DNA from 2 places in the Silvania sp. genome. Region 1 is predicted to be linked to the other one. Evidence: predicted binding sites of a transcription regulator. Region 1 holds the regulator's gene; the other holds the start of a gene.
The links. The regulator PurR, encoded in region 1, represses purine synthesis genes. The targets are predictions, from matches to a motif close to CANGCAAACGTTTGCNTG.
Positions count from the first base shown of each region.

Region 2: a site for PurR is predicted at 1,657-1,674, ahead of ACRDD5_RS20290 (amino acid aminotransferase). Genes of this name have one in related genera too.

Region 1 covers NZ_JBOGBT010000046.1:40,506-44,868, forward strand. Annotated here, with positions in the region: gene ACRDD5_RS10205 (MFS transporter) at 1-857, opposite strand, end outside; gene ACRDD5_RS10210 (cytochrome bd-I oxidase subunit CydH) at 1,022-1,111, opposite strand; gene purR (HTH-type transcriptional repressor PurR) at 1,407-2,432, shown strand; gene punR (DNA-binding transcriptional activator PunR) at 2,429-3,361, opposite strand; gene punC (purine nucleoside transporter PunC) at 3,478-4,363, shown strand, end outside.
Region 2 covers NZ_JBOGBT010000103.1:54,924-59,286, forward strand. Annotated here, with positions in the region: gene ACRDD5_RS20285 (porin) at 399-1,553, shown strand; gene ACRDD5_RS20290 (amino acid aminotransferase) at 1,738-2,928, shown strand; gene ACRDD5_RS20295 (MBL fold metallo-hydrolase) at 2,982-3,629, opposite strand; gene ACRDD5_RS20300 (YcbK family protein) at 3,648-4,196, opposite strand.

The DNA.
Region 1 (4,363 bases):
AGCCAGGGAATTGCCAGCATAATCACGATCAGCAGCAGTAAAAAGCCCTTCAGCGTGCCATTCACTGACTTATCCGCCAGCTTGCCGCCCAGGTAGTTACCCAGCGAGAACCCAACGCCGATCAGCACCAGCATGGCAGTGACAAAGGCCGGGGTCGCCTGGTTGATGTCGTGCAGCACCGGCGAAATATAGGTATAGAGGGTAAACATTGCCCCGGCGCCCAGCACCGTGGTCAGCAACGCAGACAGCACCTGCGGGCGCATCAGCACCGCCAACTCTTTGCGCACCTCCGGCTTTTCACCCGCCCCGCCTTTCGGCAACGAGAAGAACAGCGCGATCATCGCCACCACGCCAAGCCCCGCAGTCGCAAGGAACGACATCCGCCAGCCAATCACTTCGCCCATCCACGTCGCCGCCGGGACGCCGCCAATATTGGCAATCGTCAGCCCCATAAACATGGTAGCCACTGCGCTCGCCTGCTTATGTTTAGGCACCACGCTTGCAGCCACCACTGAGCCCAAGCCAAAGAAGGCCCCGTGGTTCAGGCTGGTGAGGATGCGGGACAGCATCAGGGTGGTGTAATCCGGCGCGAGGGCCGACAGCACGTTACCAACGGTAAAAATCGCCATCAGGAAGATCAGCGCATTACGACGGCCACGATGCGACAGGAGAAGCGTCATCAGCGGTGCCCCCACCATCACACCGATGGCATAGGCACTGATCAGCATTCCTGCGGCGGGAATAGAAACATCCACACCCCGGGCGATGACCGGTAACAATCCCATCGGGGAGAATTCAGTGGTGCCAATGCCAAATGCACCAATCGCCAGGGCCAGCAGGGGAAAATTGATTTTCATACTTCAACTCCAGACACCGTGTCGTCACGCGACACAGAACAATGAAGGCGAAAGCATGACATCAATCACAAAAAATGAGAAGTTTACATTTTGGCAAAAGATTATTGCAGGAGGCGTAACAATCAGCCAGGAGAAACGAGGGAGAGCAGGCTCCCCCGTATCGATCAGTGCAGCGCAGCAGTGAAAGCACTCGCCACGATCAAACTCAGGACAATAACGGTCGTAACCAGCGAAAACTTAAGATCGGTACTCATCAATTTTTCTCCTTTTAATCACCCCATGAAGAGTGAGCTTGCTCATTTTTACACAGTTCACAGCAAAAATCTTGCGGGTTTTAGGTGGATTACCGTTTTTGTTCTTCCCCTTTTGGTCAAGATCAGCCAAAATTCCACGCTAAATTTATTAGCGTACCGGCCATTGACCCCCTCCTGACGTCCTGTGTCGTTTTCCCGGCGTACCGCAATTCAAATTGCGCAATTAGGGCGAGTGAAGGCAAACGTTTACCTATTGGTTTTTCAGGAGCTTAGATATGGTCTGGAGTGACATCTGATGGCAACAATTAAAGACGTGGCGAAACGCGCAAACGTTTCCACTACAACCGTATCACATGTGATTAACAAAACGCGCTTTGTCGCGGAAGAGACGCGCAACAACGTCTGGGCGGCGATTAAAGAGCTGCACTATTCTCCAAGCGCCGTGGCCCGCAGCCTGAAAGTGAATCACACCAAGACAATCGGCTTACTGGCGACCAGCAGCGAAGCGCCCTATTTTGCTGAAATTATTGAAGCCGTAGAGAAGAATTGCTTCCAGAAAGGCTACACCCTGATTCTGGGCAACGCCTGGAACAGCCTCGAGAAACAGCGGGCCTATCTGTCGATGATGGCGCAAAAGCGCGTTGATGGCCTGCTGGTGATGTGTTCCGAATACCCGGAATCGCTGCTCAATATGCTGGAGGAGTATCGCAATATTCCGATGGTGGTGATGGACTGGGGCGAAGCCAAAGCCGACTTTACCGACTCGGTAATCGATAACGCCTTTGAAGGCGGGTATATGGCCGGTCGGTATCTGATCGAACGCGGCCACCGCGAAATTGGCGTGATTCCAGGGCCGCTGGAGCGCAACACCGGCGCCGGTCGACTGGCAGGCTTTATGAAAGCGATGGAAGAGACGCTGATCACTGTGCCGGAAAACTGGATTGTGCAGGGCGACTTTGAGCCGGAATCCGGCTACCGCGCGATGCAGCAGATCCTCTCCCAGAGCCCGCGTCCGACGGCGATATTCTGCGGCGGGGATATTATGGCGATGGGCGCGCTGTGCGCCGCCGACGAAATGGGCCTGCGCGTCCCGCAGGATATTTCGCTGATCGGCTATGATAACGTGCGCAACGCGCGCTTCTTTACGCCGGCGCTGACCACCATCCACCAGCCGAAAGATTCGCTGGGGGAGACGGCCTTCAATATGTTGCTGGATCGTATTGTCAGCAAGCGCGAAGAGTCACACTCCATTGAAGTGCATCCGCGTCTGATCGAACGCCGCTCGGTCGCGGATGGTCCTTTCCGCGACTACCGCCGTTAATCCTCCCCGGGAGCCAGCCCCTCTGGCTCCCGCAGCCATTCCTTATTCATCGTTTCGCTATCGCCGAGATACGCCAGCAGCCACGCCAGGGCCGGAGAGATATCGTTTTGCTGCCAGGTCAGGCAGCAGGCGGCATCCGGGAAGGGATTTTCCAGCGACAGCGCCACCCACTTGCCACTGTCAATCCACGGTCGGGCGACGTGCGCCGGTACCATCCCCACGCACAGTCCGGCAGAGAGACAGGACGCTGACGACTCCCAGTCCGGGGTCACGATCCGCCGCTGATTATCCAGCAGCCAGGTGATGCGCTTCGGCAACGAACGTGAGGTATCTTCCCGCACCAGCGATGGCCAGTTGCGCAAAGTATCATCGCTGAGCGGCCCTGCCATCGCGGCCAGCGGATGGTGGCTGGCCACCACGCAGTTCCAGCTCAGGGTGCCCATATCGCGAAACGCATAGCGCCCCCCTACCGGGATAGCCTGGGTCGCACCGATCGCCATCTCGACCCTGCCGTCCGCCAGCGCATCCCAGACGCCATTGAAGACCTCCTGGGACACCCGCAGCTCCACGTCAGAAAAGTGACGATAGAAATCAACGATCATCTGCCGGGTGCGCTCGGGGCGCACAATATTATCCACCGCAATCGACAGATGGCCTCGCCAGCCGTTGGCAATCTGCTGACACTGTTCTCGGGTGATCTGCATTTTTTTGATAACAGATCGCCCCTCCTTGAGAAACCACACCCCGGCGGGCGTCAGCTCCACATCCCGGTGACGCCGTTCAAACAGCGGCACCGCCAGCCACTCCTCCAGCTGACGCACCGTATAGCTGATGGCAGAAGGCACCCGGTGCAGCTCCTGCGCTGCACCGCTAAAACTGCCGTTGCGCGCGACGGCATCCACCACTTCTAGAGAATATTCTGACCACATTTTCTGCCTGCAAAATTTTTGAATGCAACAGCCAAATATTAGCGTTTCACAAGCCGGATTGCACTGCCTACACTCTGCGGCAATGACACCTGCACCTATAACGGAGAATAAACACAGTGATACCTGGGAAAGGATTTTTAGTCTGGCTTGCCGGGCTGAGCGTGCTCGGCTTCCTGGCAACTGACATGTACCTGCCCGCTTTTGCGGTCATGCAGGAAGATTTGCAAACCCCGGCGGCGGCCATCAGCGCCAGCCTGAGCCTGTTCCTGGCAGGCTTTGCCTTTGCGCAACTGCTGTGGGGACCGCTGTCCGATCGCTTCGGACGCAAACCGATTCTGCTGGCCGGGCTGGCCATTTTTGCCCTCGGCTGTCTGGGGATGCTGTGGGTCCGCGAAGCGACCTGGCTGCTGGTGCTGCGCTTTATTCAGGCGGTCGGGGTGTGCGCTGCGGCGGTCACCTGGCAGGCGCTGGTAACCGATTACTATCCGGCCTCGCGCGTTAACCGCATCTTCGCCACCATTATGCCGCTGGTCGGGCTTTCTCCGGCGCTGGCGCCGCTGCTCGGCAGCTGGATCCTCGCCCATTTTGACTGGCAGTCAATTTTTGCCGTGCTGTTCGTTATCGCCCTGGTGCTGATGATCCCGGCCTTTAGCCTGAAGCCTGCGACGGCGAAAGCGCCCGCAGAATCTCGCGTCACCTTTTTATCGCTGCTGCGCTCACGTGTTTATAGCGGTAACGTGCTGATCTACGCCGCCTGTTCGGCAAGCTTCTTCGCCTGGCTGACCGGCTCGCCGTTTATCCTCAGCGAAATGGGCTATAGCCCGGCCGCAATCGGCCTCAGCTACGTGCCGCAAACCATCGCCTTCCTGATTGGCGGTTACGGCTGTCGCGCCGCGCTGCAAAAATGGCAAGGACCTCAGATGCTGCCGTGGCTGCTGGGCCTGTATGCGCTCAGCGTCATCGCAACCTGGGCGGTTGGGTTTATCCCGGGCGTGGGTCTGG
Region 2 (4,363 bases), on a different contig from region 1:
CAAATACCTGGCTATCCAGAAGTCCATAATCAGAAATAAGAAAAACAGTATGCTAATGGTTCGCGCCATAAAAAAAGATGTTATCTAAAATTATTATAAGCAATTCATATAGATAGAAATGGAGGAGGTTTAATTTTCGCCACTCAACGCCGAAGTTTGAGATAGTTCACAAAGTTCCTTAAAATACATGTTTTGTTACACATATTTTCTTCTTGTAACTGATTCTTGATGTTTGTAGCACTTTCAGGCTAGCGAAACGGTTATTTGAATGGAAAGATGCCTGTCAGATACATAAAGACACCAAACTCTCATCAATAGTTCCGGAAATATTTATTGACAGAATTTATTGACGGCAGTGGCGAGTGTCATAAAAAAACCAATGAGGGTAATAAATAATGATGAAGCGCAATATCCTGGCAGTGGTTATCCCTGCCCTGCTGGCAGCCGGTGCAGCTAACGCAGCAGAAATCTATAACAAAAACGCTAACAAGCTGGACTTCTACGGTAAAGCAGTAGGCGAGCACGGCTGGACCACCACTGGTCACTCCGATAACTCCGACAGCACCTATGCGCGTATCGGCTTCAAAGGCGAAACCCAGATCAACGACCAGCTGACTGGTTACGGTCACTGGGAATACAACATGAACGCCTCTAGCGCTGAAGGCGCTCAGAGCACCAACACCCGTCTGGCATTCGCGGGTCTGAACTTTGGTGATGCAGGTTCTATCGACTACGGCCGTAACTACGGCGCAATCTACGACGTCGGCGCTTACACCGATATGTTCGTTGTATGGGGCGGCGACTCCTGGGTTGCTACCGACAACTTCATGAACGGTCGTTCTGCTGGCCTGCTGACTTACCGTAACAGCAACTTCTTCGGTCTGGTTGATGGCCTGAGCCTGGCTCTGCAGTATCAGGGTAAAAACGAGCGCAGCAACGTTGTTGCTCCAAGCGTAAACGACCAGGGCCAGATCACTCTGGGCCGTGCGGGTAACGGCGCGAAAGGTAACGGCGAAGGCTTCAGCACCTCCGCACAGTACGATTTCGGCGAAGGCTTCGCGCTGGTAGCAGGTTATGAAACTGCTGACCGTACCGACGAGCAGGTTGCAGCAGGTAACTCCGCTGCATGGGCAAGCGCTGGCGGCAGCCGCGCTGAAGCATGGGCAACTGCTGTTAAATATGATGCGAACAACATCTATGCTGCAGTTTCTTACGCTCAGACCTACAATATGACTCGTGAAGCTGACAACAACTTCGCTAACAAAACTGACAACCTGGAAGCGGTTGTACAGTACCAGTTCGACTTCGGTCTGCGTCCTTCCCTGGGCTACGTCCAGTCTCAAGGTAAAGACCTGAAAGCACGTGGCGGCTTCTCTGGCGGCAACGAAGATCTGGTTAAATACATCGAGCTGGGTTCCTGGTACTACTTCAACAAGAACATGAACGTGTACGCAGCGTACAAATTCAACCTGCTGGACGACAGCGCATACACCGAAGCTGCTGGCCTGTCTACCGACGACCAGGCTACTGTGGGTATCGTTTACCAGTTCTAATCAGTACACCACTTTGTTATATGTCTAATAAACAGGGCTTCGGCCCTGTTTTTTTATGTCCGAAAGCAAAAAGTGGCGACTTTTGAAAAGCCGCACGCTTTTCGTCGCAAACGGTTGGCATTTTGTAAAACTATCGTTAACCTGATAGCGGATTTCACTTCTGTAATCACAATGGAACTTCGTCATGTTTGAGAACATTACCGCCGCCCCTGCCGACCCTATTCTGGGCCTGGCCGATCTGTTTCGTGCCGATGACCGCCCTGGAAAAATCAACCTGGGTATTGGTGTCTATAAAGATGAAACCGGCAAAACCCCGGTGCTGACCAGCGTTAAAAAAGCCGAGCAGTTCTTGCTGGAAAACGAAAACACCAAAAACTACCTTGGCATCGATGGTATCCCGGAATTTGGTCGCTGCACTCAGGAGCTGCTGTTCGGCAAAGACAACGCGATCATTAGCGATAAACGTGCCCGCACGGCACAAACCCCTGGCGGTACCGGTGCGCTGCGCGTGGCGGCGGATTTCCTGGCTAAAAACACCGACGTTAAAACCATCTGGGTGAGCAACCCAAGCTGGCCAAACCACAAAAGCGTCTTTAACTCAGCGGGTCTGGAAGTGCGTGAATACGCCTACTATGACGCGGTGAACCACACTCTGGACTTTGACGGCCTGCTGGCCAGCCTGAGCGAAGCGCAGGCGGGTGATGTGGTGCTGTTCCACGGCTGCTGCCATAACCCAACCGGTATCGATCCGACGCTGGAGCAGTGGGAACAGCTGGCAAAACTGTCAGTTGAAAAAGGCTGGCTGCCGCTGTTCGACTTCGCCTATCAGGGCTTTGCCCGTGGTCTGGAAGAAGATGCAGAAGGCCTGCGCGCGTTCGCCGCGCTGCATAAAGAGCTGATTGTTGCCAGCTCCTACTCCAAGAACTTCGGCCTCTACAACGAGCGCGTAGGCGCCTGTACGCTGGTGGCATCTGACGAGCAAACCGTGGATCGCGCATTCAGCCAGATGAAATCCGTGATTCGTGCTAACTACTCCAACCCGCCAGCACACGGCGCGTCAGTGGTTGCCACTATTCTCAGCAACGACGCCCTGCGCGCCATCTGGGAACAGGAACTGAACGACATGCGTCAGCGCATTCAGCGCATGCGTCTGCTGTTCGTGAACACCCTGGCGGAAAAAGGCGCGGATCGCGACTTTAGCTTCATCATCAAACAGAACGGCATGTTCTCATTCAGCGGCCTGACCAAAGAACAGGTTCTGCGTCTGCGTGAAGAGTTTGGCGTGTACGCGGTGGCCTCCGGTCGTGTGAACGTGGCAGGCATGACGCCAGATAACATGGCGCCGCTGTGCGAAGCGATTGTAGCTGTGCTGTAATATCGCCATCAGACACAAAAAAGCCTGCATATGCAGGCTTTTTTAATTCGTTTTTACCAGACCGGCATTTCATCCTGCAGGAACGGGTTGTGTAAACGCTCGTGCCCCAGCGTCGACATCGGGCCATGCCCCGCCAGAAACGTCACATCATCGCCAAGCGGCAATAATTTGTCTTTGATCGAGCGGATCAGCTGAACATGGTCGCCGCGCGGAAAATCGCTGCGCCCTACCCCGCCTTTGAAGATCACGTCGCCGGAGATCAGCAGACGCGACTGGTCATCAAAGAAAACGATATGGCCCGGCGTGTGCCCCGGACAATGCAGTACCTGTAGCGTCACATTGCCGACATTAACGCTCTCACCTTCGTTCAGCCAGCGATCGGGCGTCAGCGGGAGACACTCATCAAGACCGAACATGCGGCTTTGGGAAGGTAACCCCTGCAGCCAGAACTCATCCTCTTTTTCCGGGCCAATTACCGGCACACCATAATGTTGCGCCAGCTCTGCCGCCGCGCCCACATGATCGAGATGACCGTGGGTCAGTAAAATCTGCATTAAGGTCACGCCAGCGGCAGCGACTTCCTGTTTGATTTTGTCTGCATCGCCACCCGGATCGACCAGGGCAGCGAGTTTGGTTTGTTCACACCAGATAAGCGAACAGTTCTGAGCGAAGGCGGTGACCGGAATAATACGATAGTTCATACTGCTCCTGATTTGTTATTACCAGTGCCGCGTCGGCCCGGTATCAATATGCACAAAGTTGCTACGTGGGTAATATCCTACACCACCTGCGCGCATAGATAACGCAGCTTTGCGAACATTGGCTAACGAAACGCCTTCAATATGAAAATCCATTGCCTGCCCCTTGGTGTGGTAGCTTTTTTTGGCTACCCCGCGGCTGTGGGCGCGCAATTCATTATTGGTATCCAGGGAACGATACCCGGAGACGAGCTGGACCGGTTTGCGGGTTCCCAGCAGGCCTTGCAGGCGGAACAGCTGGTCAAATAATCCTGGATCGATGGCTTTAATTTTATTCGCGCGAAAATCACGGAAAAAATGGTTCAGCCTGGCTAACTCATCCTGAATATAGCCTTTGCCATCAAAAAACTCGGCTTTAAGAGACTCACCGGTATGCAGGTTATTGAGAGTCAAAATACGTGGTCGAGGGGTCGAGAGGGTGGCAAACGCTGGCGTCGGAATAATGGCAGCGCCCAGCGCAATACCCCCTAATGCCAACAACTTGCGGCGATTAGCGTCGAATTTGTCCATTATGATCAAGTCTACAGGTCAATGTTATCGTAAGTATGCACTTCAGCGCACGATGGGCACATTACCGGGCAAAACCGCCAACGTCAAGGCACCCAAACCCAGGAAAGACGGGGCTTGCAGCCGCAATGCCCCGTTTTCTCCCACACTTACGACAACTCAATTTACAG